One region of the Virgibacillus salarius genome, then DNA from elsewhere that is predicted to be linked to it. Evidence: riboswitches for the same ligand, from Rfam matches in the RefSeq annotation. Region 1 holds a riboswitch; each other region holds the start of a gene.
The links. A riboswitch is a leader RNA that binds a small molecule or an ion and turns the genes downstream of it on or off. The one in region 1 is predicted to bind S-adenosylmethionine.
Positions count from the first base shown of each region.

Region 2: linked by a shared signal. The riboswitch ahead of ABDZ84_RS01520 (methionine ABC transporter ATP-binding protein) and the one ahead of metK (methionine adenosyltransferase) in region 1 are both predicted to bind S-adenosylmethionine.
Region 3: linked by a shared signal. The riboswitch ahead of ABDZ84_RS09565 (PLP-dependent aspartate aminotransferase family protein) and the one ahead of metK (methionine adenosyltransferase) in region 1 are both predicted to bind S-adenosylmethionine.
Region 4: linked by a shared signal. The riboswitch ahead of ABDZ84_RS11920 (phosphoadenylyl-sulfate reductase) and the one ahead of metK (methionine adenosyltransferase) in region 1 are both predicted to bind S-adenosylmethionine.

Region 1 covers NZ_BAAACY010000078.1:82,225-90,328, reverse strand. The annotation lists gene ABDZ84_RS10570 (tetraprenyl-beta-curcumene synthase family protein) at 29-1,111, opposite strand; gene ABDZ84_RS10565 (gamma carbonic anhydrase) at 1,192-1,713, shown strand; gene metK (methionine adenosyltransferase) at 1,984-3,180, opposite strand; SAM riboswitch class I at 3,478-3,588, opposite strand; gene pckA (phosphoenolpyruvate carboxykinase (ATP)) at 3,857-5,443, shown strand; gene ABDZ84_RS10550 (ABC transporter substrate-binding protein) at 5,863-6,852, shown strand; gene ABDZ84_RS10545 (ABC transporter ATP-binding protein) at 6,866-7,675, shown strand; gene ABDZ84_RS10540 (ABC transporter permease) at 7,662-8,104, shown strand, end outside.
Region 2 covers NZ_BAAACY010000008.1:61,249-69,352, forward strand. The annotation lists gene ABDZ84_RS01510 (MetQ/NlpA family ABC transporter substrate-binding protein) at 1-711, opposite strand, end outside; gene ABDZ84_RS01515 (methionine ABC transporter permease) at 798-1,448, opposite strand; gene ABDZ84_RS01520 (methionine ABC transporter ATP-binding protein) at 1,438-2,469, opposite strand; SAM riboswitch class I at 2,542-2,645, opposite strand; SAM riboswitch class I at 2,727-2,833, opposite strand; gene ABDZ84_RS01525 (NAD(P)/FAD-dependent oxidoreductase) at 3,023-4,078, shown strand; gene ABDZ84_RS01530 (ABC transporter substrate-binding protein) at 4,095-5,060, shown strand; gene ABDZ84_RS01535 (hypothetical protein) at 5,183-5,512, opposite strand; gene ABDZ84_RS01540 (anti-sigma factor) at 5,500-6,597, opposite strand; gene ABDZ84_RS01545 (sigma-70 family RNA polymerase sigma factor) at 6,601-7,086, opposite strand; gene ABDZ84_RS01550 (hypothetical protein) at 7,483-7,677, opposite strand; gene ABDZ84_RS01555 (ABC transporter substrate-binding protein) at 8,077-8,104, opposite strand, start outside.
Region 3 covers NZ_BAAACY010000070.1:10,930-19,033, forward strand. The annotation lists gene ABDZ84_RS09560 (SGNH/GDSL hydrolase family protein) at 1-513, opposite strand, end outside; gene ABDZ84_RS09565 (PLP-dependent aspartate aminotransferase family protein) at 988-2,739, opposite strand; SAM riboswitch class I at 2,894-3,014, opposite strand; gene rarD (EamA family transporter RarD) at 3,150-4,052, opposite strand; gene megL (methionine gamma-lyase) at 4,218-5,411, shown strand; gene cls (cardiolipin synthase) at 5,951-7,393, shown strand; gene ABDZ84_RS09585 (acyl-CoA thioesterase) at 7,419-7,943, shown strand.
Region 4 covers NZ_BAAACY010000088.1:102,316-110,419, reverse strand. The annotation lists gene ABDZ84_RS11940 (MBL fold metallo-hydrolase) at 1-1,063, shown strand, start outside; gene ABDZ84_RS11935 (TetR/AcrR family transcriptional regulator) at 1,192-1,764, shown strand; gene ABDZ84_RS11930 (DMT family transporter) at 2,148-2,498, shown strand; gene ABDZ84_RS11925 (DMT family transporter) at 2,498-2,812, shown strand; SAM riboswitch class I at 3,018-3,120, shown strand; gene ABDZ84_RS11920 (phosphoadenylyl-sulfate reductase) at 3,288-4,013, shown strand; gene ABDZ84_RS11915 (assimilatory sulfite reductase (NADPH) flavoprotein subunit) at 4,126-5,958, shown strand; gene cysI (assimilatory sulfite reductase (NADPH) hemoprotein subunit) at 6,049-7,764, shown strand; gene cobA (uroporphyrinogen-III C-methyltransferase) at 7,807-8,104, shown strand, end outside.

The DNA.
Region 1 (8,104 bases):
ATATCATCCTTAAAATATCTCCCGCTACTCAATCCTGTCGACTACTAGTAACTAATCTTTTTAAGTAATAATAACTTCTCGTGTTCCAGTGAAAAAATTTCGAAGCTACTCCACTCGCTTTTAATAATTGTCGCTTCATTTGACGAGAGCCGTCAATTAACTTGACCTTTTCATCTCCTAAATACAACCCAACTAGACCCTGCAGTACCATTTGATGAAATGGAGCATCTGGTAGCATCGTTGAATTAACGTGAGCTTCTAATAAAAAGTGCCGAAATCGTTCCTGCATCGTGATTTGATCTGGGTAATAATTACAGAAGTTCAAATCTTCCTCTTCTTTATCCTCCACTTGGTCGATATAATAATCAAGTAAAATATGCAAGCACTGAATATATGGAAAATATCCAGATACTAATCGGCTTGCTCTGTCTGAACTAAGTCTCCCAGCAAACCCATAGCAGGCCAAACAATATATTCCAAGCGTAGATCCTGCTGCTGCTGAAAATTCATACCAGCTTAACGGATATGCATTCATATTCTCTGACCACTTTGTTAATCGTGGTATACGTTCTTCCATGATCACATGCTTGTGTACCTGTAAATCCATATACAATTTTGCCAATTTAAGCGCATGCTCTTGGAAAAGATCAATGTGATTTAGTGATGCTAGTGCTTCATTACAAGTTCTAACTAACTCTTTCAAATACCCTTTGTCATCTTTACTTTCAAAATACTTATAATAATCCGTTTTACTATCATTACAAGATAGTGCATCTATCATAGCATGATGTAACAATCGGAAATTTTCTGGATCCATAGAATTACTACGATCACAAAGATTATCTAAATAGTCACTTATCGTTTGATATGCAACAATAAATCGTACAGCTTTCTGCCAGTTTTGATGTGCTAATATGCTATAAACTGCTCCTCCTTGACAATGAAAACGTTTGGAAGAAATACTTGATAAAGCCTGAGTTCTCAATTCTTGATCGGGAATTTCCGCAGCACGTTTTTGCCAATAAACTAACTCTTTACTTACAGCTGGAAAAATTTTCAGATAAACGGTTGCCATTAAAATTATTGGGTTATTTGGTACATGATTGCTCAACTTGCTGCCTCCAATCTACATTGTCCCCGCTATAATTTTGTTATACTGTTTATATCACCATATTATCCAGGAGGATTCAAATGATACATTCATATAAAGAAAAACAACCACAAATTCATGAAACTGCATTTATTGCAGAGGATGCAACCATCATCGGTGACGTTACAATTGATGAATATTCTAGTATATGGTTTAAAACTGTAGTTCGTGGAGATGTTGCACCTGTGAAAATTGGTAAAAGAATTAGTATTCAAGATCTGTCCATGCTTCATCAAAGCCCTAATCTTCCCTTAATTATCGAGGATGATGTGACAGTCGGACATCAAGTGACCCTGCACTCCGCCATGATTAGAAACAAAGCTTTAATTGGTATGGGTTCCATTATTCTTGATGGTGCGGAAATAGGTGAAAATGCATTTATCGGAGCCGGAAGCCTTGTGCCACCTAGAAAAACGATTCCGCCACATACGTTAGCTCTTGGTAGACCAGCAAAAGTAATCCGAGACTTAACTCTAGAAGATTACGCGGAGATGGAACGTGTACGAAAATCATATGTAGATAAAGCAATCTACTACAAAAAATATACAAATTCCGGTAAGTAACTTCAAGAACAAAAGCGATTGGAGCTAGTCAACGGAGATAAAGGAATCACGGTGTGCTTGCAAGCCAATGATGACTTAGATTAGGGCGATTCGTGAAGTCACCTAGATTCTGTGCGCTGGAGCTGGACGCAGCTCAACACGCCTTCTTTATCCTTATGGAAAATATTGTAATTTAGACTATGAAAAAAGGCAGCCTAGAAGATTAAATCAGCTAGGTTACCTTTTTTCGTATCATAACCATTGTGAAGCTAAAGGATGATCAAGACTTTACTACTTAATAAGTGCTTTCAATTGCTCAACTTTGTCTGTCTTCTCCCATGGAAATAAAATGTCTGTTCTTCCAAAATGCCCGTAAGCAGCAGTATTTTTATAAATAGGTTTTTGCAAGTCTAACATACGAATAATACCTGCTGGTCGTAAATCAAATAATTCTCGAACAGCTTTTACTAGTTGCTCTTCATTTACAACACCTGTTCCAAAAGTGTTTATCGAAATAGAAACAGGTTCTGCTACACCAATGGCATAGGCTAGCTGTACTTCACAGCTTTTGGCAAGCCTGGCAGCCACTATGTTCTTTGCGACATAACGGGCAGCGTATGCAGCTGACCGATCAACTTTAGTAGAGTCTTTTCCACTAAACGCTCCGCCACCGTGTCTAGCATAGCCTCCATACGTATCAACAATAATCTTTCGACCTGTTAAACCTGCATCCCCCTGAGGTCCACCAATAACGAAACGGCCAGTTGGATTAATAAAATATTTAGTCGTCTCATCTAATAACTCATTTGGTACTATAGGGCGTATAACATGCTCTATCAAATCTTTTTCTATTTGCTCTGTAGCTATATCCTGATGATGCTGTGTAGAAATTACGATGGTATCAATTTTAACAGGTTGATCATTTTCATCATACTCAACGGTTACCTGTGTTTTACCGTCCGGTCGTAAGTATTCTAATGTCTTATCCTTCCGAACGTCAGCGAGACGCTTTGCCAACTTATGTGCCAATGAGATTGGAAGTGGCATCAATTCGTCTGTTTCATCACAAGCAAAACCAAACATTAAACCCTGATCACCAGCACCTATTGCAGCAATCTCTTGATCGCTCATTTTTCCTTGTCTTGCTTCCAATGCTGTGTCAACTCCACCAGCAATATCAGGTGATTGTTCATCAATGGCAGTTAATACTGCGCATGTCTCCGCGTCGAACCCAAATTTTGCGCGAGTATATCCGATTTCTTTTATAGTTTTACGAACAATAGCAGGTATATCTACATAAGTAGTAGTGGATATTTCACCCGCTACAAGAACAAGTCCAGTTGTAACAGTTGTTTCACATGCCACTCGGGCATTTGGATCTGTTTTTAATATCTCATCCAAAATAGCATCTGAAATTTGATCAGATATCTTATCTGGATGTCCTTCTGTTACTGATTCAGAAGTAAACAAACGACGATTAGCAGCCATGTTGCTAAATCCTCCTTCAAATATCGATTACGGAACTCTATTTATCAAATATGCTCATTCAGTAATAAGTACTAAGGTTAAACTGAAATAAGAAAGGCACCAGAAAGATTACCTACTACCGTATATTCTATTGTCACTCCTGGTTCACACGTACACGCAGGCGAATGACAATTTAGCTTAGAAATTGACTAATATGTTTATAATCGGGTTAAAGTTAGTCATCTACGTGTAGAATTTTTATAACTAATAAAAAAAGCCTTTCCCGCTTGTCATGAGGAAAGGATTGCTGGCCTTTCGCTCTTATTGTTCAAGGAAAAAAATCTCCTTGCATCAGGTTAGCACCTTTTCACTAAAGTGATGGTTGCTGGGCTTCATTGGGTCTGTCCCTCCACCAACTCTGAATAAGAGAGTATCCGTTCGAAACTTAGCTTATCGGAAGAAGCTTAATGTGTCAACTAGTTTAACTGTATTCTCAGAAGTTTTTTACTCATACTAAAGGAAAGAAAGATTCTGAACGACATTTTTTGCTGTAAACATTCAACATCTTATAAAAATTATTTTATATTTAGTATGGACTATTAACTTAAATGTGTTATACTAATAAACATATTCAGGATTATTTGGTCGTTCAACAAAAGAACGTGAATACAATTTCACATAAAGGCAGGTATTTAACATGAAAACGGTAGAAAAGTCTTTCGTAAAAGAATTATACACGCATAAACAGCTACAAACAAATTTATCCGTACCTCAGCTTGTTGAAAGAATTTTAGCAAGAGAAGAAGGCATGTTAACCGCAACAGGTGCAGTTCAAGCAACAACAGGATCTTATACCGGTCGCTCCCCAAAAGATAAATTTATTGTTACAGATGAAGTAAGTGAACAGCAGGTGGATTGGGGAACAGTAAATCAATCCATTGATGAATCTGTATTTGATCGATTGTATGAAAAGGTTATTTCCTATTTAAAAAATAAAGAAGAGCTATTCCAATTTAACGGATTTGCTGGTGCAGACCACGCGTATCGCTTACCAATACAAGTTATTAACGAATATGCCTGGCACAATCTATTTGCACGGCAGTTATTTATAACTCCAACTGCTGATGAGTTACTATCACATCAAGCTGAATTCACAGTAATATCAGCCCCTACTTTTAAAGCAGATCCTGAAGTAGATGGTACGAACTCAGAAGCGTTTATTCTTGTTTCTTTTAAAAAACGAATCATTCTAATAGGTGGTACCGAATATGCAGGTGAAATTAAAAAGTCTATCTTTTCAGTGATGAATTTCTTACTACCTCAACAAGATGTATTATCTATGCACTGTTCTGCTAATGTTGGCAAAGAGGGAGACGTGGCTTTATTCTTTGGTTTATCCGGCACGGGGAAAACCACCTTATCTGCTGATCCTTACAGAAGATTAATTGGTGATGATGAGCATGGTTGGGGTCCAAATGGAGTATTTAATATTGAAGGCGGATGTTACGCAAAGTGTATTCATTTATCTCAAGAAAAAGAGCCGCAAATTTATAATGCAATACGATTTGGTTCTGTCCTTGAAAACGTTATTCTTAATAAACAAACAAGGCTACCTGATTATGATGACACAACTTTAACAGAAAACACAAGAGCAGCCTATCCAATTGAAAACATTGATAATATCGCAGTGCCAAGTATTGCTGGGCATCCAAATACAATTATCTTCCTTACAGCAGATGCTTCGGGAACATTGCCGCCAATAAGTAAATTATCAAAAGAGCAAGCAATGTATCATTTCTTAAGTGGCTACACAAGCAAGCTTGCAGGTACGGAGCGAGGAGTGACAGAACCACAGGCTACGTTCTCTGCATGTTTTGGATCACCATTTTTACCTTTAGCTCCGGCAAAGTATGCGAAAATGCTTGGTGAAAAAATTGATTTTTATCAATCAAACGTGTTTCTTGTAAACACAGGATGGACTGGGGGATCTTACGGCATTGGTAAACGCATGAAGCTGTCTTATACACGTGCAATGATTCATGCTGCATTAGAAGGTGAACTCAATAGTGTAGAGACAATAAGAGATAATATTTTTGGATTGGAAATCCCTATCCAAGTTCCAGGTGTTCCCGATGACGTCTTAGTTCCCGAAAACACATGGGAAGACAAAAACGCTTATCAAACGGAAGCAAAATCACTTGCCATGAAGTTTCATCAGAATTTCCAAAAATTCACGGAAGCAAGCGCTGATATTATGCAGGCTGGGCCAATTTATAAAGGATAATTTATCGTTTCCTCATCCCAAAAGGATTTATTATAAATGAGTGAAAAAAGTTGTATAATTTACTGTTCAGCTATAACAGCTGGTTGCCGATCTCTTATAAAGAGATCGGCTTTTTTTAGTCTAGTAAATTATAAAGCGTATTGAGCTGCGTCCAGCTCTAGTGCCCAGAAACGAGGCGACTTCACGAATCGTCCTAATCTAAGTCATCATTGGCTTGCAAGCTACCGTGCTTCCTTTATCTCCATTGACTTGCTCCAAGTGCTACGTTTCTATTCGGGAGCTTGCGTTTCTGTTCCATAAATATTTTCGTACTATTCGATCATCTATTCATTTGACTTATTTTTTTCTAGGCATTCACACATTTTCTAAGCTGTTCATAAACTGTGTTGACATATAAATATTTGAAGGGGTCGAATAGAATGAAAAAAATAATGGTTTTTATCCTGATCTCTTGCGGGTTAATTATAACTCTTACTGCTTGTAATTCGAAGGAAAACACGTCGATCAAAATAGCAGAAGTAACTCGTTCTTTATTTTACGCCCCACAATACGTAGCTCTAGAGGAAGGTTTTTTTGAAGAAGTAGGCCTAGATGTAGAGCTGCAAACAACTTGGGGTGGGGATAAAACGATGACTGCCCTGTTATCTGAAGGAGCTGATATGGCTTTAGTAGGTGCAGAGACTTCCATCTACGTTTATGCTCAGAACTCCAAAGATTATGCGATTAATTTTGCCCAATTAACCCAAACAGATGGCACCTTTTTAGTAGCAAAAGAACCTAAACCAAATTTCACATGGGAAGACCTAAAGGATACAACATTCCTTGGACAGCGGAAAGGAGGAATGCCGCAAATGGTTGGAGAATTTGTGCTAAAGCAGCATGGTATTAATCCACAGACAGATCTCGATTTACAGCAAAATATAGAATTCGCTAACATTCCGGGGGCATTTGTATCTGGTGAAGCGGAATACGTTCAATTATTTGAACCAACTGCCAGTACGTTTGAAAAGGAAGGAAAAGGACATATAGTCGCTTCATTTGGTGAAGAGTCCGGTCACGTACCTTATACAGTATATATGACTAAACAAAGCTTTATTGACAAAAACAAAGCTGACGTAGAAAAATTCACTAGAGCTATTTATAAAGCACAGCAATGGGTTGAAACACATACCCCCGAAGAAATTGCTCAAGTAATCCAACCATACTTTGAAGATACAGAACTAGAAATGCTTACCGCATCCATTGAGCGCTACAAAAGCCAAGCATCCTTTGCAACCGATCCTGTCCTAGATAAGAAAGAATGGAATAATTTGAAGAAAATAATGAATGAAGCTGGTGAATTACCTGAGGATGTACCATACGAAGAGCTCGTGAATACAGAGATCGCAGAGGATGTAATACGTAACTAAGGAGTGAGTAAAGGTGTCATTTCTAACCTTAGATCATGTCTCACATTATTATTTCTCGAAAAATAATTATACAAAGGCATTAGATGATATTTCTTTTTCTATCCAGAAAGGAGAATTTATTGCCTTATTAGGTCCTAGTGGATGTGGAAAATCAACAATACTTTCAATCATTGCAGGTATTATTAAACAAACCGAAGGAAAGGTTAGCTTACAAAAAAAGGAAGTTGAAACGACAGCATCTGAAATCGGCTACATGCTTCAGCAAGATTATTTATTTCCTTGGAAAACCATTGTGGATAACGTTTTACTAGGACCAAAAATCACTCATACACATTCAAAAAACACAGAACAAAAAGCCCTCAAACTATTGAAGGAAGTAGGATTGGCAGAGGTCGCGAATGCATATCCTAGTTCTTTATCTGGGGGGATGCGGCAACGTGCTGCCCTTGTACGCACTCTAATTAATGATCCAAAAATTCTACTTCTTGATGAACCGTTCTCTGCTTTAGATTATCAAACAAAGCTTAAATTAGAAGAGCTAGTATCAAAATTATTAAAAGCTTACCATAAAACAACTATTCTCGTAACACATGATATTGGCGAAGCAATTGCTATGAGTGATCGCATATTCGTAATGGATGCGAATCCTGGAACCATTTCAAAGGTTTTTGAAGTGCCAATTGAATTAAGAAATGAACCACCTTTACTTGTGAGGCGACACCCTAAATATCAAATCCTCTTTGATAAGGTTTGGGAGGAGCTTGATCAAAGAGAAAATGTACAAACAAAAAAGGTGGTGAGTATAAATAATGAAGGCGACTAATACGGATGAACAACTGTTTAAGGCCTATTTAAGTAAAGTTAAAAAAGAAACTAAAATCGTATATACTTGGCAAGTAAGTATACTTATAACGTTTGTGCTACTGTGGGAAATAGCTAGCAGGCTTTATTGGATCGACCCATTATTATTTAGCTCGCCTACTACAATTTGTCAAGTAATCATTGAAAAATTTAGTAACGGCTCGTTATTTACCCACCTTGAAGTCACACTACTGGAGACCATTGCTGGATTTCTAATTGGTACACTATTCGGCATACTACTAGCTATATCTTTATGGACATCGAAGCGTTTCTCTAGAATAATGGATCCTTACCTGGTAATTTTGAATGCTATGCCAAAGGTAGCGTTAGGGCCTATCATTATTGTGGCACTAGGACCTGGGTATGTTTCAATTATAGCAATGGGAGCAAT
Region 2 (8,104 bases), on a different contig from region 1:
CTTCAACACTTCATCATCTTGATCCTCTTTTTGGACAGCGATGATATTTATATATGGCGTTGCTGTTTCATCTTCATGGTAAATGGAATCATCTAACGGGCTAAAACCTGCATCAACTGCAATCCCATTATTAATAATAGAAGCATCGACATCAGGTAAAACACGCGGTGTTTGACCAGCCACTAGCAATTCAAATTGAAGATTCTTTGGATTCTCAACAATCTTATCTAATGAACCATTGCCATCAAATCCTTCTTCTAACGTTATCAACCCTGCGTCCTGTAACAACAATAGACCTCTCCCCATATTTGTTGCCTCTTTTGCTAAGGCAATGGTTCCACCTTCTGGAATATCTTCTGGACGATCATGCTTTTCAGAATATAAGCCCATTGGAGCAATAACTGTTGTTGCAATTGGGGTTAAATCTAAATGATGTTCTTCAATAAAAGCATCAAAATAAGATACCGTCTGAAAAGCATTTGCATCGATTTCCCCCTCAGCTAATGCTAAGTTGGGCTGAACATAGTCAGAAAAACGAACGATTTCGACATCTATCCCTTCTTTTTTTGCTTTTTCTGCCACGTAATCCCAAATGGCTGTATCTGATCCACTAATCCCGACTTTCACTGTTGTAGCTGCATCACTACTCGAACATGCTGTGATAATGCTTGTCAATATAATCAATAAAAAACGGATGGTTATTCTTTTCATGCTGTTCTCTCCTTATTTTTAAATACGTTACTTAACGATAAATGCTTTAAAAAATAGCTAGAAAAAAGCGTTCAAATTAATAGTCATTACCGACGTCTAATTTTTTTAGAAATGAAATTGCCTGTAGATTGTAAGCCTTGAACCATAATAACGAGAATCCCTACGGTGATAATCATAACCAATGTATCAAAGCGTTGATATCCGTAAGTAATAGCTAAGTCGCCAAGGCCTCCACCCCCTACTGCACCTGCCATGGCAGATGCACCTACGAGTCCAATGGTGGCAATCGTAATACCCAATAACAAGGAGCTAAGCGCTTCTGGAATAAGGAAGCGCATAATTATCTGTTTAGGTGTTGCACCCATAGCCTGTGCTGCCTCCATCACACCTGGATCAACCTCTAGTAGTGAATTTTCTATTAATCGAGCAATATATGGGCCAGCATATAAAATCATTGGAACAATAGCTGCCGCAGTTCCAATTGAAGTTCCAACTACCAAACGAGTAAATGGTATGACAGCAACCATTAAGATAATAAACGGAATAGATCGGAACACATTTATAATGGCATTTAATACGGTAAAAACTGCTTTATTTTCCCATAAATGACCTTTTCTTGTGACAACAAGTAAAATCCCTAAGATTAGACCAATTACAAACGAAAAAAGCAAGGAAACGCCAACCATTACAATAGTCTCCCATAATGCTTCCACAATTTGTTGACCATTAACTAACATCTGCTAGCACCTCCTTTACCGTTACCTTCTGTTGGTGAATATGCATGATAGCACGATTTATTTCATTTTCATCACCATCTAGTTTGACGATTAAATTGCCAAATGGTGTTCCCTGTAGCTCCGTAATACTGCCAAATAACACATTTACATCAACCGCATATTGCTTAGCAATTTCTGATAATAGCGGTCGTCCCGTCGATTCCCCAAGGAATACAATTCGATAAATTTTCTGACGTTGATCCAGCACTTTTAACAGCTCATATACGGATCTAGGAATATCATCATGCATCACAGACCGTACAAATTTATGTGCAATCTCTGTCTTTGGCTGTGCAAACACTTCGAATACGGAACCTGCTTCTACTACTTTCCCCTCATCCAATACCGCTACCTTATCGCAAATCTCGCGAATAACCCCCATTTCATGCGTAATAATCAAAATGGTTAGGTTATATTCTTCATTTATCTTCTTTAGCAGCTGTAAAATTGATTTCGTAGTTTCTGGATCTAGTGCTGAAGTTGCTTCGTCACATAATAATACCTTTGGCTTCGTAGCAAGGGCACGAGCAATTCCTACACGCTGCTTTTGTCCACCAGATAGTTGATCTGGATAATTATCTGCTTTATCTTTTAATCCAACAAACTCTAGTAGTTCTATAACCCGACGCTTCACTTCATCTTTTGGTACATTAGCAAGTAATAACGGCATCGCTACATTTGCGAATACTGTTTTAGCATTTAATAAATTAAAATGCTGAAAAATCATCCCGATGCTTCGTTTAGCTTCACGTAGATCCTTTGGAGAAAGGCTTAGCAAATCTTGATTATTAACCGTTACTTTTCCCGAAGAGGGACGTTCTAATAGGTTCACACAACGAATAAGGGAACTTTTCCCAGCACCACTAAAACCGATAACACCAAAGATTTCACCTTTTTCAATGTGCAAATTCACATCTTCTAATGCCTTTATTTGTTGTTGCTTTCCATTATAAATTTTACTTACACGTTCAAACGTAATCATGATGTATCACTCCTTTATGTCTGTACTAAAAATGCCTCTTCAGTTAAGAAGAGGCATCCATATACTATCCTCTTCTTATCTTTCAAGCTCTTAGCTTGCTGGATTTGGCACAGTACTTCATAGAGTCTGTTGCCGAGGTTTCAAAGGGCCAGTCCCTCCACCTCTCTGGATAAGAAGTTACGCTATAAAATTTTGTTCCGAATAAAAAAATCCCTCCTTGTTTGTAAGAAGAGATTTCCATATCTATTGGCGCTCTCTTCTTATTTTCCAAGCACAAATGACTTGTTGGATTTGGCACAGTACTTTGTAAAGTCCGCTGCCGAGGCTTCAAAGGGCCAATTCCCTCCACCTCTCTGAATAAGAAGTTTATATTTTGTAATTGATATATACAATACTACGCTTGCGACATCCTGTCAATTACTATTTGAAAATTTTTTATAAACCTGTCATTTATTTTTCTAACCGTTTATTGCTTTACTAAAAAAATTCTGTATAATTAGTCATAGTGATAATGATTCTCATTATCATCAATGGCGAAGGAGGTAATTATAATATGCAACATTTAGATATTACAGATGTAACTATTGTTGGTGGTGGACCAGCAGGTTTATATGCATCTTTTTATAGTGGCATGAGGGATTTATCAACTCGTATTATAGAATATCAACCAAAGCTTGGTGGTAAGGTACACGTATATCCAGAGAAAATGATTTGGGATGTAGGTGGATTAACTCCTGTAACTGGAGCTACCTTAATTGATCAAATGGCAGAGCAAGCATTGACATTCGATCCTGAAGTCATTCTCAACGAAAAAGTTACAAAAATAGAGAAAAATGAAGATAACCTATTTGTATTAACTTCCCATTCTGGTAATCAATATTTAAGTAAAACAGTAATTCTTGCAGTTGGTGGCGGTATATTAAATCCAATTAAAATTGATATTGAAGGTGCAGATCGATTTGAGGTAACAAATCTGCATTATACCGTACAAAGTCTTGAGCATTTCAAAAATAAAAACATTATCATATCTGGTGGGGGAAACTCAGCCATTGATTGGGCTAACGAATTAGAACCAATAGCTAAGCAGCTACATATGGTGCATCGTAAAAATGAATTTACAGGACATGAAGCACATATTTCGCAAATCATGAATTCTACAGCTAACATCCATTTTAATTCAACCATTGAGAAGTTGCATGCTAATGCACAAGGCGATCAAATCGAAGCCGTGGAAATACGAAACCACGAGACAAATCAAGAAGAAGAAGTGAAAACAGATGCGCTTATCATTAGCTATGGCTATGAACGAGAATTAACGTTTATTAAAGAAAGCCCTTTAAATATTGAAATAGAAAGGGATTTCTTTGTAAAAGGAACCTCGAAATCAGCTACTTCCATTGAAGGTCTTTATGCAGCTGGTGATATCTTATCGTTTGATGGGAAGGTACACTTAATTGCTGGAGCATTTGTAGATGCAGCGAATGCCGTTAATCAAGCAAAACTATTATTAGAACCTGATGCAACAGCAAAAGCAAGGGTATCTTCACATAACGATAAATTTAATTCAAGAAATAAAGCGCTATTAAGGCATCTATATCAAAAATCATAAGCTAAGGAGATTGAAAATGATTAAAAAATTGCGCTTACCAGTTTTTCTAGTTATTCTTGCTGTCTTCTTATCAGCATGTGGTGGTAATAATAGCTCAGAAGAAGAATCAGAAAATCAAGATAGCAATGAAGATAATAATAAACAAGAAGAAATGCGTAGTTTTGAAACCGCTAAAGGGAATGTCGATATACCAGTTAAACCAAAACGAATTGTCACCGACTACTACGGGGGCGAACTACTGTCCGTAGGTGCAAACGTAGTAGGTGCTGAACCAACAGCATTTGATAATCCATTTATATCAGATTTATTAAAGGATGCAACAGATGTTGGCTATCCACTCAATGAAGAAAAAGTATTATCGCTAAAACCGGATCTAATCGTCGTTATGTATGATGATAATTACGAGGCATTATCTAAGATCGCTCCAACCATTCATATCCCATACGGTACTACATCCGATGTAGAAGAAACCGTTAAGCTATTCGGTGACATCACAGGTAAGCCGGATCAAGCAGAAGCATTCCTCACTGACTTTCATAAAAAAGGAGAGGAAGGTCGTAAAAAATTAGAGGGTGTTATCGAGCCGGATGAAACATTTGGCATTTATGAGCTTACAAACAAAGGGGAATTGTGGACCTTTGGTGATAATTCGGGTAGAGGTGGACAAGCCTTGTATAATGCGCTCAAATTAAAGATGCCAGAGAAGAACAGTGAAGGAGAAAGTACGAAACAGCTTTCTCTAGAGGTACTCCCTGACTATGCAGCTGATTATATGTTCTTAACCACGTATGACCCTGAAAATGAAGGGACAGCTTTACAAGACTTGAAAGATTCTGCTGTTTGGAAAAATTTACAAGCTCATAAACAAGATCAAATCTTCTATAATGACTTTGATATTTTTTATCGTTACGACCCAATTGCAGTAAAGAAACAAATTGATTTATTCGTTGAGATGATTATCGAACGTAAAGAAAATCAGTAATCAAGTAAAACAAACTACTTGTTGGTCACTTACCAGCAAGTAGTTTGTTTAATATAAAGATGGACTACTCCAAGATTTCTAGTATTTCTCTGTTTTCCATGTGAAAAACGTTTTTACTTTCCTCATGGCTTTGGATAAATGCTTAGCTCAAAGAAACCGACGATAACAATACAAAATGCGGTAAATACATAAATACTGAATGCTAACAAGGTAAAGGTTTTTTTAAAATTTATTCTTGTTAAACTAATTAAACCAAAAAGTGTACCAAGAAAGGGTAGTACACCAAAGAAGATATTCGTAAGTCCCGCAACTTCACCGAAGGTTAGTAAAAAAATATTTAAATAGGCTAATGTAAGCAATGCACATATAAAAGACGCGATACCAAATTTCGTTTCTCTTAATTTTAGTCGTTTCTTTTTTTCTTTTCTATGAAATAAACTTACCAATTCCATAATCGCACCTCCCCTATATGAATCGCTCGAATTGCTTCATTTTCTTGTAGTTTTAATATCTCTTTTGTAGGTCCTGTAAGTACCCCGGCATAAACATGAATCCCATGGTTCATTAAATAACTAATCCGATCATTCAGCTCTAATGATTTTGCATGGGAAATGGCTACCGCTTGCTCTTCATATTTTTCTAGTAAATGAAGACTATCTAAGAATTGTGCTTCATTTGATTTTGAATTATTGTACGGTGACCAAGCATCAGGATCTGTTTGGGCAGGATAACCGATTGGCGCCAGATATCTTCCTTCTAGATCTTTACCTGTGGATTCTAAACCAGTATCTATAGCATACCATCGCCATTCCACATCCATTCCATCTACGATGTCTGGCATTTCATCTGGGTTTGTAAGTTTATTTAGTGAGACATATATTTCAGAAACAGTTCCTTCTGGCAGTTTTTCAAGTGTATCCCAAGCTGTATTATCTCGATTCGTAATCGTTGCTTTAGGGTGATATAGTTTTTTTGTATCAAAATATGGGATTCGCTCTTTCGGAGATTCTGTAATATAGTTTCGTACTGGCATTTTTGCATCATCGAATAGATATTTGACCTGCCACTCCCCTTGCTTTATATCCTTTTTGCCAATTCGTTTGAAAAGATCCATCTGAACTTGAAAATGAAATAAATTAATCTGCTCCTCTATCTCCATTTCTTCAAGACTAACATTTGGCTCCGTGACGTAAACTGTATTAATTGCAACATCTATAAGTTCTTCAGCCTTATTATTCACGCCATAGTACAGATAACTAGCTATCACCATAATAGGGTATATGAGTAATAGGATCATAACAACATAGGCTACTAAGGAAAATTTAGCATGCCGAATACTACTGTTTAGAATTTGCTGGACTTTTTCCGGAGGTATATCTTCACGATCATTCTCCTGATCAACAGATGGTATCTCTTTCCCTAGTATTTCCTGATAATCATCAAGCCTATCTAATTCCTCCTCTACTTCCAGAGCTTCCTCCTCTGACAGCTCACCATTATAATATTTTTTTAGCTTTTCTTTCCATTCTGTGCTCATGCTTCACTCCCCTTTTTTATAAAGCTGTCTAAGTCGTCCTCTTCCACGGAAAATATGGGATTTCAAGGTGTTCTCCTTTACTGATAGAATAGTAGCTGCTTCTTTATAGGAATATCCTTGAATATCACATAGAAGAATAGCATCCCGCTGTAAGGGCTTCAATTGATCAAGCTTTCGGTACAATTCTCTAATATGTAAGTGTTTTAAAAAATCTAGTTCTGTTGATTGATCGTGAGCTATTTTCGAAAAAAATTCTGGTTCCTGATAAACAATTCTTTTACTGTGCCTCATATAATCAATGAAAAGATGGTAGGCTATTTTAAACAGCCATGCTTTAAAGGACTTTGGCGGTGATCTATCTAATGCTATGTATGCTTTCATAAATGTATCGTGAGTCAAATCCTCTGCTAATTCCTTATCCTTACATAGGGAGAATAAATATCGATAAACATCTAAAATATAAAGCTTATATAAGTCTTGTATATCCAATATTCCTCCCCCTTCCTCCCTAAATAACGAATTCGCCTCATAAAAAGTTGCAGCTCTTTAGAATTTGATGCACTTTTTTAATAATTCGAAAGTAGCAGATACAATAACAAAAGCGGAAACGCCTGATTAGAAACGTAGCGACTGGAGCGATTCAACGGAGATAAAGGAATCACGGTGAGCTTGTGAGCCAATGATGACTTAATCGTAGGGCGATTCGTGAAGTAGCCTAGTTACTGGACGCTGGAGCTGGATGCAGCCCAACACGCCTATATTTATCCATAGGGGAAATTTTATAATTTCCTAGAAAAAAAACGGAGCAAAATTCGCTCAGTCCTTATCACTACATGCTCAGATTTACGCTCCCTCTAGTAGCTATTATGGAATAATAGCTACTTCTTACTTGACCACCACTCCGGCTGCCCACTTCCCTTTCCGTGGGGTTTGTCCTTCAGCTAACTTTTTTAGCAAAACCCGCTCAAAAAAGTGGATCTTCAGGTCAAACATTTCCCACAGGAGTTGAAGTGGCCGGCCTTCGCTATTATCAGGCTCTACAACGCTAGCATGAAGTAACACAGCTGCTTTTATACTCACGGATAGCGATTTTCACTTTACCCATTGTAAAAAAAGTCAACCTATTACTTATGACAAGAATTGTTGCACCTTCTCATAGCGGAGACTAATTACGTAGACTCCTGCGGGAATTGCGCGAGCCAAAAATCCACTTTGCAACGTGTTCTTCTTTGCAAAGTTAGTTGAGGCCGTGCCCACGGAAAGCGAAGTAATTAGTCGGAGCATTGCCAATATACATCAAACATTTCAAAATAACTACTTCGCTTAACGCAGTCATTGTACTGATTTTATACTTTCTTAACTTTTAAAAAAGATGCTGAGACAAAAGAATGAAGAAACAATAAAAAACTCCCCTTCATGTAGATACAGGTTTTTATTTTTTAATCTGTCTACCTTAAGGGGAGCATATCACAATCCTATTTATTCTGATTTTAATTTATCAACAATG
Region 3 (8,104 bases), on a different contig from region 1:
TTGCATTATATCATTGGCTCCGATAGTTATTAATACTATATCAGATCGCTTAATCGAGGAAACAACTTCGGGTTTATCCAGTCTTTTAAGCAGCTGATCAGAGCGATTACCGCGGACACCTAGATTATCGAATGTTACTACTTTTTTATCCTTGTTAATAGCCCGTTCCAAAATCCCTACATATCCACCTTGTGCGGTTGAATCGCCAACTCCTTGTGTAAGGGAATCACCTATTGCTGTAACATGTGTTTTATTTGAAAAGAACTGAATGGTTTGTTCAACAGCACTTACTACCATTTCGGAGAATGGCTTTTCTTCCGTTTGATCATCTTGTTTTTCATCTTGATCTGTCTTAGTCGCTTCTTTCTGCTGATCCCCATTTGTTTTACTGTCTTTCTCCGAAATGATAACATCATTTAACTTTGGGTCAGGCTGATGTGTCAGGAAAAAGATAAGACTGATCCCTAAAAGCATCACAAAAATAGCACCGAAATAATAGTAGTTTTTCTTCATGTTTACTCACACCTATGCTGTTATGTTCATAACCTTTTTTCTTTATTGTCTCATGTATAAAATACATTCGAAAGTATTTCCTATATATATGTACTTCATAACTTGTTCAATGAAGGAAATAAAGTGAAACCTCAATCCGCTGGGGCTTTTGTCTATCCCTTACTGATTGCTAGTACCACAAGGGTATGACCTAAAGGACTTTCAATTAATCGGACATTTACTGACAGTCGATCCCCACATTTACCCATATTGGTTTTACTTTATTGCTTGAAGTAGGGATCTTACTGCCAGTTATATACGGGATAAAATAAGATCGCCTTCAATAACAGGCGATCAGTAAGGGAAGGTTATTTATAATTTTTCCAATCGGTAGTAAAAGTAAACCTCCTTTCTAAAAGTGAAACAGTTTTGTTACATAAATAATTAGTTCTAAATTTCTAAAATTAGTTTGATTCCAGCATACTGTTTGCTCGTTCAAACATGAGTGAGGTCAGAAGCATCGTCTTGTGATCGCAATGCTAAAAACTCGTCATAAGGATTTTTTGCGGTAATAACAGTGATCCCAGCTGCTTTGGCATATTCTAAAGTACTATTTTGATAAGGCTGTTCCAACCATACTATTTTTCCTTGTTTATTTATAACTTGTTCGATAACACCTGATGGGAGGTCTGATTGGAGAAACCATACAGCATCAAGCTCAGTTGGAATAGCTGATAAGTCTCTGAACACATGCTGAGATTCTTCAGTTGTTGAATGACTTATATAATAAAGCTCAAAACCAATAGATTGTAGCTGTTTGACTTTTTCCCTTTCTTTCTCTCCTGCATCTTCCCAGCCGTATACGGCAATGGTTTTTTTTCGTATATTTCCATTATTACGATCAAACGGAGAGCTAAGTAGCCAACTGATAGCGACGGAATCATTGGTTGTTATCGTTTTTGCTTCGCCAGTAGCTTCAGCGATAGCAGCATCTAAGGTGTATAATAAGTCGGTAACAGACTCCAAACCAATCGATAGACGAATTGTTTCCTCCGTAACACCACTAGTTTTTAATTCTTCAACGGTTAGTTGTTGATGCGTTGTTGAAGCAGGATGAATAATTAGTGATTTTGCATCACCAACATTAGCTACATGTGACCATAATTCAATACATTCAATTAATTGTCGTCCAGCTTCTCTCCCCCCTCGAATTCCAAAAGTGATGATAGATCCAGCACCTTCACTAAAATATTTTTTAGCTCGCTTGTTTGATGAATGGCTTTGTAAACCTGGGTAGTTCACCCATTCGATCGCAGGATTTTTAGCTAAGTATTCGGCAATTATCTGTGCATTTTTATTATGTTGAGGAATACGAAGATGCAAGGTTTCTAAACCCTGTAATAGTAAAAACGCATTATGCGGGCTAATACACGCACCAATATCACGCAATAATTGTACCCTTAATTTAGTAGCAAAAGCCGCAGGACCAACATCAATGAAACGGAGGCCATTATAGCTCTCATCTGGTTCTGTAAAGCCAGGGAATTTGCTGTTATTCCAATTAAACCTTCCGCCATCAACGACAACACCTCCAATGGTCGTACCATGTCCTCCTATCCATTTTGTAGCGGAGTGGACCACAACATCTGCTCCCCATGCTATCGGCTTAGCAATATAAGGTGCGAATGTATTATCAATTATTAAAGGAATATTATAAGAATGAGCTAAAGCAGCAATGGTCTCGACATCAAAGATGTGCAGACTAGGGTTCGTAATAATTTCACCGAAGATTGCTTTTGTTTTATCTGTGATAGCAGCTTCGACTTCATTCTTGTTCTTGCCATTAACAAATTTAACCGTTATACCATAGCGAGGAAGTGTGTTTGCAAATAGATTATAAGTACCACCGTATAAATTACTGTCAGCTATAATTTCATCTCCTGTACTAGCAACATTTAGGATAGCAAAGGTAATAGCTGCCATTCCAGATGCTGTTGCTACTGCTGCTACACCGTCTTCTAATTCGGCAATTCGTTGCTCGAAAGCATCTACGGTAGGGTTCCCTATCCGTGTATAAATGTTACCCGGTTCGGTAAGGCCAAATAGATTCTGTGCGTGCTCCGTGTCACGAAAAACATAGGATGTTGTTTGATAAATAGGGACAGCTCTAGAACCCGTGGTTGGGTCTGGCACCTGACCTCCGTGTAGTAATACTGTATCTGGTTGTTTCTGGTGAAATTTTGCCATTATTCATTCCTCCTAGGATAGTTTGTAGTTCTGTATTGCCACGACTAGTATTGACGTGGCCAGTTACTGAATAGCAATCCTTGTGTCTGGAGGAAGAGGGGGAAAATGAAAAAGCCCTCTTCCTAAGAAGAGGGCTTGGATTTAACCTTTCCTCCTCTTATCTTCCAGATCATAAAATGGATCTGTAGGATGTAGCACCGTAAAAAGCAATATTTCATCGCTTTTTGGTTGCTGGGCTTCACAGGGCCTATTCCCTCCACCGCTCTTGATAAGAGATGTATTTTTCTAAATTATTGAATATTATATAGGTGTACATAATCTTTTGTCAACCACTAGTTTTAAATCGTAACAAAAGGCAGGCATAATACCATCGCCAAAACGTAAGAAAACCTAGAGCATGTTATATCTTTTTATACATGCTTTTTCCTCAGTGGTCTTCGGTAGCTCGTAAGCATAAAGTTTACTAGAGCTATCCAAATGAACGCGAAAGCAATTAAATGAGCAGAAGTAAAGGCTTCTTTATATATAAATACGCCTAGTAATAACATTAATGTTGGTGCAATATATTGCAAGAATCCGACCATTGCTAAAGAAATGCGTTTCGCTCCACTTGCAAACAGTAACAAGGGAATTGCTGTCATAACACCTGCACCCATTAATAATAGGTTCGTAGATGAAAAGAATTCATGAAGCTGAAAGGCGTTATCAGGGTAAATGGCTAGGTAAATAATTGCGAAGGGGAGAATAAGCATGGTTTCAATGGTTAACCCTATCATTGGTCCGATATCGACCTTTTTCTTCAATAAACCATACAGTCCAAAGCTGATGGCAAGTAATAATGACACCCAAGGAAACACACCATAGCTTATCGTTAAATAAAGCACACCGATTCCTGCTAGAATAAATGAAATAGTTTGACGGAAAGTAAAGGCTTCTTTTAATACGATAATTCCTAGTAATATGCTTATAAGTGGATTAATATAATAGCCCAGACTTGCTTGAACAACATGATTACTATTAACGGCCCAAATAAATATTAACCAATTTAGACTAATTACTAGCGTAGCCAAAGAAATACCAAATAGCTTCTTTTTATTATGAAGCAATTCCTTCCATTCCTTCGTAAAATCCGACCATTTACGCATAATGAGAACAAGTAAAAATGTGAAGACGAAAGACCAAATAATGCGGTGAGCTAATGTTTCCCCTGGAGAAACATGGTCAAGAAGCTTCCAATAGATTGGTAGAAATCCCCATAATATGTATGCTGATGATGTGTAGATCATACCGTTCCGATCCTGATTAGCGTTCATAAGGTTTCATCCCTTCTTCCGGTATAAAGTAAATCTATTTTAGAATTGCTCCAGAAAAAAAGCAAAGATAACGTCTCTAAAGAAAACGTATTCATTTATGCGTTTATTTGAATAGGATATATATAGGTGGTCAGTTTACAAGAGTTTACGTGAGGAGGAATGGATGTGAAGAAGAAAGAAAAGCAATTGGAGACGAAGGTTGTTCATGAAGGTTATCATTCAGAAGAGATGTTAGGAAGTTTAGCAGCTCCTTTATTTCAAACCTCTACTTTTACATTTGATTCAGCAGAACAAGGAGAGCGGCGTTTTGCAAGGGAAGAGGATGGTTTTGTATATTCGCGTTTAGGTAATCCTACTGTACAGCTTTTGGAAGAGCGGATTGCGGCATTAGAAGGAGGGGAGCGAGGGTTGGCTTTTTCCTCTGGAATGGCTGCCGTTTCAGCGGTATTAATTTCACTAACAAAAGCAAATGATCATATTCTTTGTTCTTCCGGGCTTTATGGCTGTACGTATGGATTGTTATCCATGTTAAAGGATAAGTATCATATTAATCATGATTTCTCAGAAATGAATTGTGAGGAAGAGGTTTTGGCTTGTCTAAGGCCAGAAACAACCTGTATTTATATTGAAACACCAATTAATCCCACCATGAAGCTGATCGATCTACAAATGGTAGCAACGGTTGCAAAGCGCTACCATATTCCGGTCGTTGTAGACAATACCTTCTCATCCCCTTATATTCAGCGACCACTGGAATTTGGTTGTGATGTTGTTGTTCATAGTGCTACAAAATATATTGGCGGACACGGAGATGTAATTGGTGGTTTGGTAGTAGGAAGAAGTTCATTTCTTGACGGTGTTGCCATGACGACACAAAAAGATATTGGAGGCGTTCTTTCGCCATTTGATGCTTGGCTATTATTAAGGGGTTTGAAAACACTGCCGATTCGGCTTGATCGACATTCAGATAATGCAGAAAAGATTGTGGAGAAATTAGGTACTCATCCAAGGATTTCAACTATTTATTATCCAGGTGATAGGGAGCATCCAAATTTTGCGATATATCAAAAGCAGATGAAGCGTGGTGCTGGAGTTATATCATTTGAATTAGTTGGGGATAAATACGATGTTCAACAGTTCTTAAATAACTTGGAGTTTTTAAAAATTGCAGTTAGCTTAGGAGATGCAGAGACGCTTATACAACATCCATCAACAATGACACATGCGGTTGTGCCAGAAGCTGAGCGTGACATGATGGGAATAACGGAGCAGCTGATCCGTTTATCGGTGGGTTTAGAGGCTTGGCAAGATATTTGGGAGGATTTGGAGCAAGCATTAAACAAGCTAGATGACAAGTAGCGAAGAAATAATACGCTTATGCTAGTAGTAGCTGGTATAGGTTTTTTTTTGACCTGGTTAAACAGTTCAAAGTAACCCTTAACGAAAAGACTGTTAGATATACAAAAACATAAGATACGCTGGTGTTATTAATAATGAGATCATATATAATGTTCATTCATGATGTCAGTACCACATTTATGAATCGTAAATACGATTTGATACGTAGAAAGGTTATGGTTTTCTTTCATATGAAGTGCTTTATAACAGCATCAAGGTACATAAAAAGGATAAAATTTAATACAATAAGCTAATATCATTTATTCTATAAATAATAGGTAGCGCTTGCATTCTGCTAAGCTAACGACAAATTAAAATGTATGCTATATTATTGATTGTAGAGGTGATGGATATATACTCTTTCTACTTTAGCGTAATTTGATGTCCTCACCCTTAAAAATAGGAACAGTCTAGTTTGGGGAGGATAATAGAAAATTGTTACTGGATAAGACATGGCACGAACTAAAACAATTTTCATGTAAGGGGGGATTTGTCAGACTATGGAAATACTGTCATACTTATTAGGATTTATTTTAATTTTTAATATTGCCTTAGGTGTTTCTATTATCTTTTTGGAACGAAAGGATGCTAGTGCTACATGGGCGTGGTTAATGGTATTATTGTTTATTCCAATTGCAGGTTTCTTTTTATACTTAATCTTTGGTAAGCCGATTAGTAAACGAAGGATATTTACTTGGGATACAAAGAGTAGACTTGGTGTAAAAACAGCTGTACAATCCCAGCTTCGTGCAATTGAAAACGGTACGTTTGCATTCAAACATAAAGAGATAGCAGAGTATGAGGATTTATATTATTTACATTTACGTAATGATGATGCCATCTTTACACAAGATAATAAAGTGACCATTTTTACGGATGGAACAGAAAAGTTTGAATCCCTCATTGCTGATCTGGAAAAAGCTACGGATCATATACATTTGCTTTATTACATCATTCGTGATGATCAACTAGGTAAGCGTATTGCTGACATTCTTATTAAGAAGGCTAATGAAGGTATAGAGGTTCGTGTACTTTATGATGATATGGGTTCCCGTTCATTACGAAGAAAGTATATTAGACGATTACGCAGAGCTGGCGTAGAAGTGGAGGCGTTTTTTCCGCCAAAGATTCCGAAAATCAATTTCAAAATTAATTATCGTAACCATCGAAAATTAGGCATTATAGATGGTAAGGTGGGATATATTGGTGGTTTTAATATTGGTGATGAGTATCTTGGGCAGGATAAGAAATTTGGAAATTGGCGCGATACACATTTGCGTATTTATGGTGATGCGGTTCTGCATATGCAAACTCGCTTTATTTTGGATTGGAACCAAGCTTCTAGGAATGATATCTTATATGAAGATCGTTATTACAACGCTGTTCCAGCTGGTGATGTGGGTGTGCAAATCGTTTCTAGTGGACCAGATTCAGATTGGGAGCAGATAAAAAATGGATACATTAAAATGATTATGTCTGCCAAGGATTATATTTATATCCAAACACCTTACTTTATTCCTGATGAAAGTTTACGGGATGTTCTTAGAATTGCTGCTTTATCGGGGGTAGACGTAAAGATTATGATTCCAAATAAACCGGATCATCCGTTTGTTTATTGGGCAACATTATCCTATGTCGGTGATTTATTAGATGCAGGTGCAGAGGTGTATATTTATCAGAATGGATTTCTTCATGCTAAAACAATCGTAGTGGATGGAAAAATTGCATCGGTGGGAACTGCTAATATCGATGTCAGAAGCTTTCGTTTGAACTTTGAAGTAAATGCATTTCTTTATGATAAAGAGTTAACGAAGCGGTTGGTTGAGGCTTTTAAGGAAGATATTGTGCTATCTACACAAATGACCAAGAAGTTATATAGTAAACGATCATTAGGCATACGGTTTAAAGAATCTATCTCCCGATTAATATCACCAGTATTATAACAAGTTTGAAAGGAGAAAAGTTAAAATGGAAAAGAAAACATGCTCGACATCATTAGCTGTTAAAACGTCTCATGTATTGCCCCCTGATACAAATTCATATGGGACATTGTTTGGAGGCAAGTTAATGGCCCATATTGATGATGTGGCTGCAATAGCTGCATCACGTCATGCACGTAAGCCTGTAGTAACTGCCTCTACAGATTCTGTTGATTTCCTTGCTCCTGTTAAAGAAGGTCATTCGATATGTATTGAGGCATTTGTAACCTGGACGCATAAAACATCAATGGAAGTTTTCGTTAAAGCAGTTACTGAAGATTTACGAACTGGAGAAAGACGTGTTTGTGCTACGGCCTTTTTGACCTTTGTTGCTGTTGATGAAGACGGCAAACCAAGTCCAGTCCCTGAAGTTGTACCTGAGACAGATCATGAGAAAAAACTTCATGAGCTAGCTGCCGTCAGAGCTAAACAAAGGATTGAGCGTCGTAAACAATCGAAAGAATTTGCACAGGAATTTGGAACGGATTATCCGTGGAATAGTCGAGGAAAATAAAGGGGAATTTCTTAGAATAAGTAGGGGGAATACATAAGAACAAAAGCGCAAGCGTCCGATTAGAAGCGTAGCGACTGGAGCGAGTCAACGAAGATTAAAGGAATCACGGGGTGCTTGCGAGTAGATGATGACTTACTACCGTAGGGCGATTCGTGAAGTCG
Region 4 (8,104 bases), on a different contig from region 1:
TACTCCTGGTCATACACCAGAACACATGGCATATGAGCTAACAGATAAGGCGACAGCCAATTTGCCAATGGGGATATTTACGGGTGACTTTGTTTTTGTAGGAAATGTAGGTCGCCCAGATCTTCTTGAAAAGGCGTTAGGTGTGAAAGACTCTGCTGATAAAGGAGCTCGGCAGCTGTTTAAGTCGCTACAAAGGTTCAAACAATATGCTGATTATATACAGATTTGGCCAGGTCATGGAGCTGGAAGTGCATGTGGTAAAGGTCTTGGCTCCATACCTACTAGTACAGTAGGATACGAGCGAATGTATAATCCGGCATTTCAGTTTACAGAGGAGCAGCCCTTTGTGGACTTTTTGCTTCATGGCCAACCAGAACCACCCGCTTATTTTGCCAAGATGAAAGCAATAAACAAAAGGGGAATGACACCGTTAGCCAATGTGCCTGCCGGTGTAGAATTTCAATTACAGGGAGACTGTATCGCAGAATTAGCAAAAGACAAGAAAAATATAGTCATTGATACTCGAAATGCTATCGATTATGCTAATGCTAGTCTTCCAGGAACAATAAACCTTCCATATCCCGGGTTATTTGCTGATTGGATAGGTAAGCTCGTTGATTATGAGTCCAACATCTATTTCATAGCTGAGCCATATCGCTTTGATGAATTAAGAGAAATCGTTATAAGCATTGGTATGGATAAGCTTAGGGGGTTTTTCTCTACATCGTTAATTCAAACGGCATCCAGTCTACGTTCGTACCAAAATCAATCACCAACAGAGATTGAACGAAGGTTTCAAAAGAATGAAGTGCAAATTTTGGATGTGCGTTATCAAGATGAATGGGAGGAAGCACGCATTCCAGAAGCAATACATGCTTCGCTGCCACATGTAAAGGAGCGAGTCAAAGAGCTGTCCACAAGTAAGCCGATAGCTGTTCACTGTGCCTCTGGAAAGCGTTCTGCGATAGCCGCAAGTATATTATTAAATGAAGGCTTTGAAGTAATTAATATACGAGGCGGAATGCTACAATGGAAAAATGAGGATTTAGGTTGGACGAAATAGGATAGTAAAACGATTCCTTCCGTCAAGTTTTTGAAGAAACAAGAGAGATGCTTGACAGGAAGGAATTTATCCTATAAAATGACTGAAAGTCAGTCAAGAGAAATGAATACTATGAAAGGGGCGGTGATATGGATAATAAAAAGGAAAAAATTACGAAGTCTGCTATTCATGTGTTTCGTGAAAAAGGGATAGAAAAAACAAAGGTTTCCGACATTGTAAAAGGCGCAGGCATCGCACAAGGAACCTTTTATTTATATTTTCCCTCGAAACTTGCAGTTATGCCTTCAATTGCTGAAGTGATGGTAGAACGAATCGTAGAAGAAATGGAGCGAAAAGTAAATCGAGAAACGGCATTTACGGATCAATTAGGTCAAGTCGTCTCCATTATATTTGACCTGACAAAGGAATATCGGGAAATATTTGCGCTGATTTTTGCTGGATTAGCCTCAAGTGACTATTTGAGTGAGTGGGAAAAAATCTATGAGCCTTATTATGCCTGGATGCAAGAATTTCTTGAGCAACCAAAGGCTGCTAGTAAATTACGAGATTCGATTGATATTAACGGAACAGCTAAATTACTAATTGGCCTAATTGAATCGGCCGCTGAACAATCCTATCTGTATGACCAACAAGACGAGGAGTCTGCTAAACAAAAACAACGAGAAGTCTTAGAATTTGCATTACATGCATTATGTAAGTAATTGGACTTGGTGTAATCCAAGTTTTTTATTATAAGTTAAGAAAGTATAAAATCAGTGCAATGACTGCGTTAAGCCAAGTAGTTATTTTGAAATGTTTGATGTATATTGGCAATGCCCCTACGAATTACTTCGCTTTCCGCGGGCACGGCTTCAACTAACTTTGCAAAGAAGAACACGTTGCAAAGTTAGCTGAAGGACAAACCCCACGGAAAGGGAAGTGGGCAGCCGGAGTGGTGGTCAAGCAATAGCTATTATTCCATAATAGCTACTAGAGGAAGCGTAAATCTGAGCATTTAGTGATAAGGACTGAGCGAATTTTGCTCCGGTTTTCTAAAAATATAATGACTGAAAGTCAGTCATGTGGTAAAGGATGAAATACAGAAATGAATAAATCATGGATATATGTTGTATTAACGAGTGTTTTTGAATTGATCTGGATCTATGGATTTAATACCGCTAACGCTTGGTGGCATTGGGTCCTAATCATAGGAGCTATCCTTTTAGATCTCCATTTCCTGTCTAAAGCTTGTGAAAATCTACCAACAGGTACCGTATATGCGATATTTGCTGCTGCGGGAACAGTAGGTACAGCCATCATGGATATTTACTTGTTTGGTGGAAGTTTAAATGTAGGAAAAATGTTCTTTATGTTGATTCTAGTTCTAGGGGTTATTGGCTTAAAACTTTCTGATCAACCGGAACAGTCTGAAGCGACAAAGGGGGTTCAATCCTAATGGGTTGGTTATTTATTGCGAGTGCATCTGTATTTGAAATGTTAGGTGTCTTAGGTTTACGTCTCTATAGTCAACAGAAGACTATACGAAATGGACTGCTTTATATTGGTGGATTAGGTGGTTCATTCATCTTTTTATATGCATCCTTCTCGTATTTACTTGTAAGTGTGGCATATTCTGTGTTTATTGGCATTGGAACGGCCGGTGCGGTATTGATGAACATGATTTTCTTTGGTGAATCTACGAATAAGTATCGAATTGCTAGTTTGATTGCGATTATTATTGGAGTTACCGGGTTAAAAGCATTATCATAAGCATATTAGAATACACATGCTTTTGGGAGAATAGTACGTTCACATTTAGGTGATTCTTTTCATGATCTAAAAAAATTTATTGTCACATCTGGCTTGTTTTTTGTATATAACATGAATATCAAACTATTCTCATGTTTTGGAAAAAGGCATTGACTTTTTCTGGAAAACCATTTAATATATCAAACAATACAGTCATAGATTTTAATTCTTATCAAGAGAGGTGGAGGGAAAAGGCCCTTTGAAGCTTCGGCAGCAGGTTATTCTAACACTGTGCCAATTCCTACAGACAATGGTCTGATAGATAAGAAGAGTGCAAGATACCGTACAAATTACTCTTCTTATCACATGGATAGGAAGAGTTTTTCATAGCATGTTTATGTTTGCCTCACTGCCTATTTCCAGTACATTTGTTTGCCTAGACCTTACGCCTTTATTTTTAAGAATAACGTAGGAGGGATAATGCGTGACAAGTCATATGCTGTCATATCAAGATTTTACTGTTGATCCTTTTAAAGATTTTCTCCCTGAGGATGAAACGAAAGGAGCCTCTACCATTTTAAGTTGGGCATATGAGCAATATGGGGATTCCATCGTTTATGCATGTAGCTTTGGCGCAGAAGGTATGGTGCTAATTGATTTAATAGCAAAGGAGAAATCCGATGCAGAGATTGTCTTTCTAGACACAGGGTTACATTTTCAAGAAACGTATGATCTCATCGATGAAGTGAAAAAAAGGTACCCTGATTTGCGGATTCGCTTAAAGCAGCCTGATTTGACAGTGGAAGAACAGGCAGCAAAGCATGGCTCAGCCTTGTGGAAGCGACAGCCAGATCAATGTTGTTTCATTCGTAAGATCAAGCCTCTTGAAGAAGAACTAGATAAGGTACCTGCTTGGATATCTGGACTTCGTAGAGAGCAGTCACCAAGTCGTAGTAAAACAGACTTTGTGAATAGGGATGAACGATTTAAAAGCATTAAAATATGTCCGTTAATTTATTGGACTTGGGACGATGTATGGAATTATATTCAAAAACAACAATTGCCCTATAATGAACTGCATGATAGAAATTATCCAAGTATTGGGTGTATTCCTTGTACCTCCCAAGTAGCCGACTCTGATGATTTACGTGCAGGTAGATGGACGGGGCAAACGAAAACGGAATGTGGCTTGCACACCACGGTTAATAAAAGCGAATCGTGATGATCTGAGTATTCATCTTTTTTATTTCGTTTAATTCCTAGTAAATTAATTGGTATACTAAGTATTTGATTGTATAGGTATAAAAAAGAACTTAATAGTGAGGTGGAACGTGTTGTCGTTGAATGTAACAAATAGCCCTTTTAATCACGAACAAATAGAACAATTAAATCTCCTGTTACCTACTTTAACGGATCATCAAAAGGTTTGGCTAAGTGGTTACCTTTCAGCTTTTATATCAAAAGAAGTCCAATCTGGTAATCCAGACCCCCAAGCCGTCAGTCAAGCAACGAATGCTGGCACAGATCCGAGAGAAGTAACCGTATTATATGGATCGGAGACAGGGACTGCCCGCTCATTAGCAGAATCGATGGCTGAAAAGCTAGACGCAGCGAATTTTTTGGTAACTTGCTCCGCGCTTGATGACTTTAAGCCAAAGAAATTAAAGAAGACAGAGGATGTATTAATTATAACGGCAACCCATGGAGAAGGTGATCCACCGGATAATGCGATCTCTTTCTATGAATTTCTTCACAGCAGAAAAGCACCTAAATTGGATCATTTGCGTTTCGCAGTGCTAGCGCTCGGTGATGAGTCGTATGAATTTTTCTGTCAAACAGGAAAAGACTTTGATAAACGCCTAGAAGAATTAGGTGGAGAGAGGCTATATGACCGAGTAGATTGTGATTTGGATTTTGATGAGCAAGCGTCTGAGTGGATGACGGGAGTACTCGGGGTTTTAAAGCAGTCATCTGAAGTTGTTGACAATACCGTTCTAGCAGGTCAACAAACGGCAGGCACGTTCGTTTCCGAACAACCTGGTTTTTCAAGAACAAATCCATTTATGGCCGAGGTTGTGGAGAATATTAATTTAAGTGGTCGCGGTTCCAATAAGCAAACCCGCCATCTAGAATTGTCCATTGATGGGTCTGGCTTTACCTTCAAACCAGGAGATAGCTTAGGGATATTTCCGAAAAATGACCCCGTATTAGTCGATCAACTTATGAAGGCGATGAATTGGGATGCAGAACAAACTGTATCTGTGAATAAACAGGGGGAAATTAGGTCATTACGAGAAGCTTTACTTTCCCATTTTGAGATTACGGTTTTAACGAAGCCACTAGTAGAAAAGGCAGCTACATTATTTGCTAATGAAGCATTAACCGATCTATTAACAGCAAGCAATAAGGAAAATTTAAAGTCGTATCTTGAGGGAAGGGATGTTCTAGATTTAGTAACCGATTTTCCGCCTAAGAAGCTGCTGGCTGAGGATTTTGTCAGCATATTACGGAAGCTACCTGCTCGTCTTTATTCCATTGCCAGCAGCTATGAAGCCAACCCTGATGAAGTTCATCTAACTGTTGGTACGGTAAATTATTTTGCTCATGGGCGTGAACGTGCGGGCGTCTGCTCCAGTCAAGTAGCCACACGAGTGGAAGTCGGTGAGAAATTGCCAGTGTATATCCAACAAAACGCTAATTTTCAATTTCCTGATGACCCGGAAACGAGGGTGATTATGATTGGTCCTGGTACCGGGGTTGCACCATTTCGCTCTTATCTGGAGGAACTAGAGGAAACCGAAGCGGAGCAACAAACATGGCTCTTCTTTGGAGAACAGCATTTCTCCTGTGATTTCCTTTATCAAGTGGATTGGCAAAAGTGGTTAAAATCTGGTGTGCTATCGAGAATGGATGTGGCATTCTCACGGGATACCGATCAAAAAGTATATGTACAACACAAGATGCTTGAAAAAAGTAAGGATTTTTATGAATGGTTAAAAGCAGGCGCTGCTGTTTACGTGTGTGGAGACGAAAAGCATATGGCAAAAGACGTCCAGCAAACAATACTTACGATTTTAAGGCAGGAGGGAGACATGACTGCGGAGGAGGCTGAATCGTATTTGCAGCAAATGCGTCAGGAGAAACGCTACCAGCGAGATGTGTATTAATGGCTCTTGTTGGTTAAATAGGCAGGTTATTTAGGATACATGCTTGGTGCTATTACACGTGAAGATTAAGGAATGGAGGGAGTTTAACGAATGGCAAAGGGAAAGGACTCACTACATGAGACCACATTGGATGATATGGAGCGAATTAAAAAAGAAAGTAAATTTCTACGAGGTACAATAACGGAAGGACTTGCAGACCCAATAACAGGAGCTATTTCGGATGATGATAATAAAGTGCTGAAGTTTCACGGGAGTTATCAACAGGATGATCGTGATCTACGGGATGAACGGAGACGTCAAAAATTAGAGCCTGCCTATCAATTTATGCTGCGAGTGCGTGTTCCAGGAGGAATTGCCAGCCCTAAGCAATGGCTGGTGATGGATGAACTTGCTGACAATTATGCAAATGGAACGATTCGTCTAACCACAAGGCAAGCATTTCAATTACATGGCATCTTGAAATGGAATTTGAAAAATACGATAAAAGAGATTAACCATACACTTATGGATACTTTAGCAGCATGTGGTGATGTAAATCGAAATGTAATGTGCAATACCAATTCATATCAATCGGCGGTCCATGCAGAGGTTCAAACGTGGGCACAAAAAATTAGTGACCACCTCTCACCAAGAACCGGAGCATATCATGAGATTTGGCTAGATAAAGAAAAAGTAGTTGATTCGCGAGATGAAACGGAAATAGAACCAATCTATGGAACAACGTATTTGCCAAGAAAATTCAAGATTGGCATTGCTGTACCACCATCAAATGATATTGATGTATTCTCTCAAGACCTTGGCTTTATTGCTATTCAAGAGGCAGGTAAACTGGTGGGGTTTAATGTTTCTGTTGGTGGCGGTATGGGAATGACGCACGGAAATACCGATACGTATCCGCAATTAGGGCGGGTGATTGGCTTCTGTACACCAGATCAAGTAATTGCTGTAGCAGAGGAAATTGTTACAATTCAACGTGACTATGGAAATCGATCCAACCGTAAGAATGCAAGATTTAAATACACGATCGATGCAAGAGGTATTGATTGGCTAAAGCAAACGTTACATGAACGATTAGGCTGGGAATTGGAGGAAACGAGAAATTATCAGTTTGAAAATAATGGGGATAGCTATGGCTGGGTGGAGGGAAACGGCAAATGGCACTTCACATTATTTATTCAAAATGGCCGTGTAAAGGATACAGAGGATTATCCATTAAGGACAGGACTGAGGGAAATCGCAAAGGTGCATACGGGTGATTTTCGTTTAACACCTAATCAAAATCTAGTCATTGCAAATGTTACGAAACAAAAGAAAGAACAGATCGATCAACTTATCAAAACGTACAAACTAACAGATGGTGGGCAATTTAGCGGGTTACGCCGTAATTCGATGGCTTGTGTTGCGTTACCAACTTGCGCTTTGGCAATGGCGGAATCAGAAAGGTACCTTCCTTCATTAATTGAAAAGATAGAAGGGATTCTTGATGAAGCAGGACTACGTGAAGAAGAAATGGTTATACGCATGTCAGGCTGTCCCAATGGATGCTCGCGACCAGCTCTAGCAGAAATTGCGTTCATTGGTAAGGCGCCAGGTAAGTACAATATGTACCTTGGTGGAAGTTTTACCGGGGAACGATTAAGTAAGCTCTATCGAGAAAATATAGGCGAGCAGGAGATTTTAGATACACTTCGTCCTATTCTCAATCAGTATGCAAGGGAACGGCTCGATGGGGAGCATTTTGGAGACTACGTTATTCGAGCGAATTATGTGGAAGCTGTACATTCCGGACTTGATTTTCATAGGTAGTGCAGGTTTAAACCAGATTAATAGAAGAGGCGGGGGTAGGAAATGGGAAAGGTATATTTGGTTGGAGCAGGTCCAGGTGACCCCGATTTGATTACGGTAAAAGGTGCAAAGATCATCGGTCAGTCGGATGTTATTTTATATGATCGTTTAGTGAATGAACAATTATTAGAGGACTATGCACCTAAACAAGCAGAACTGATTTATTGTGGGAAGCGTCCAGATCACCACGCATTAAAGCAGGAGCAAATAAATCAATTACTTTGGCAATATGCAAGGCAAGGGAAGGTTGTTACGCGATTAAAAGGCGGTGACCCTTTTATCTTTGGAAGAGGGGGTGAGG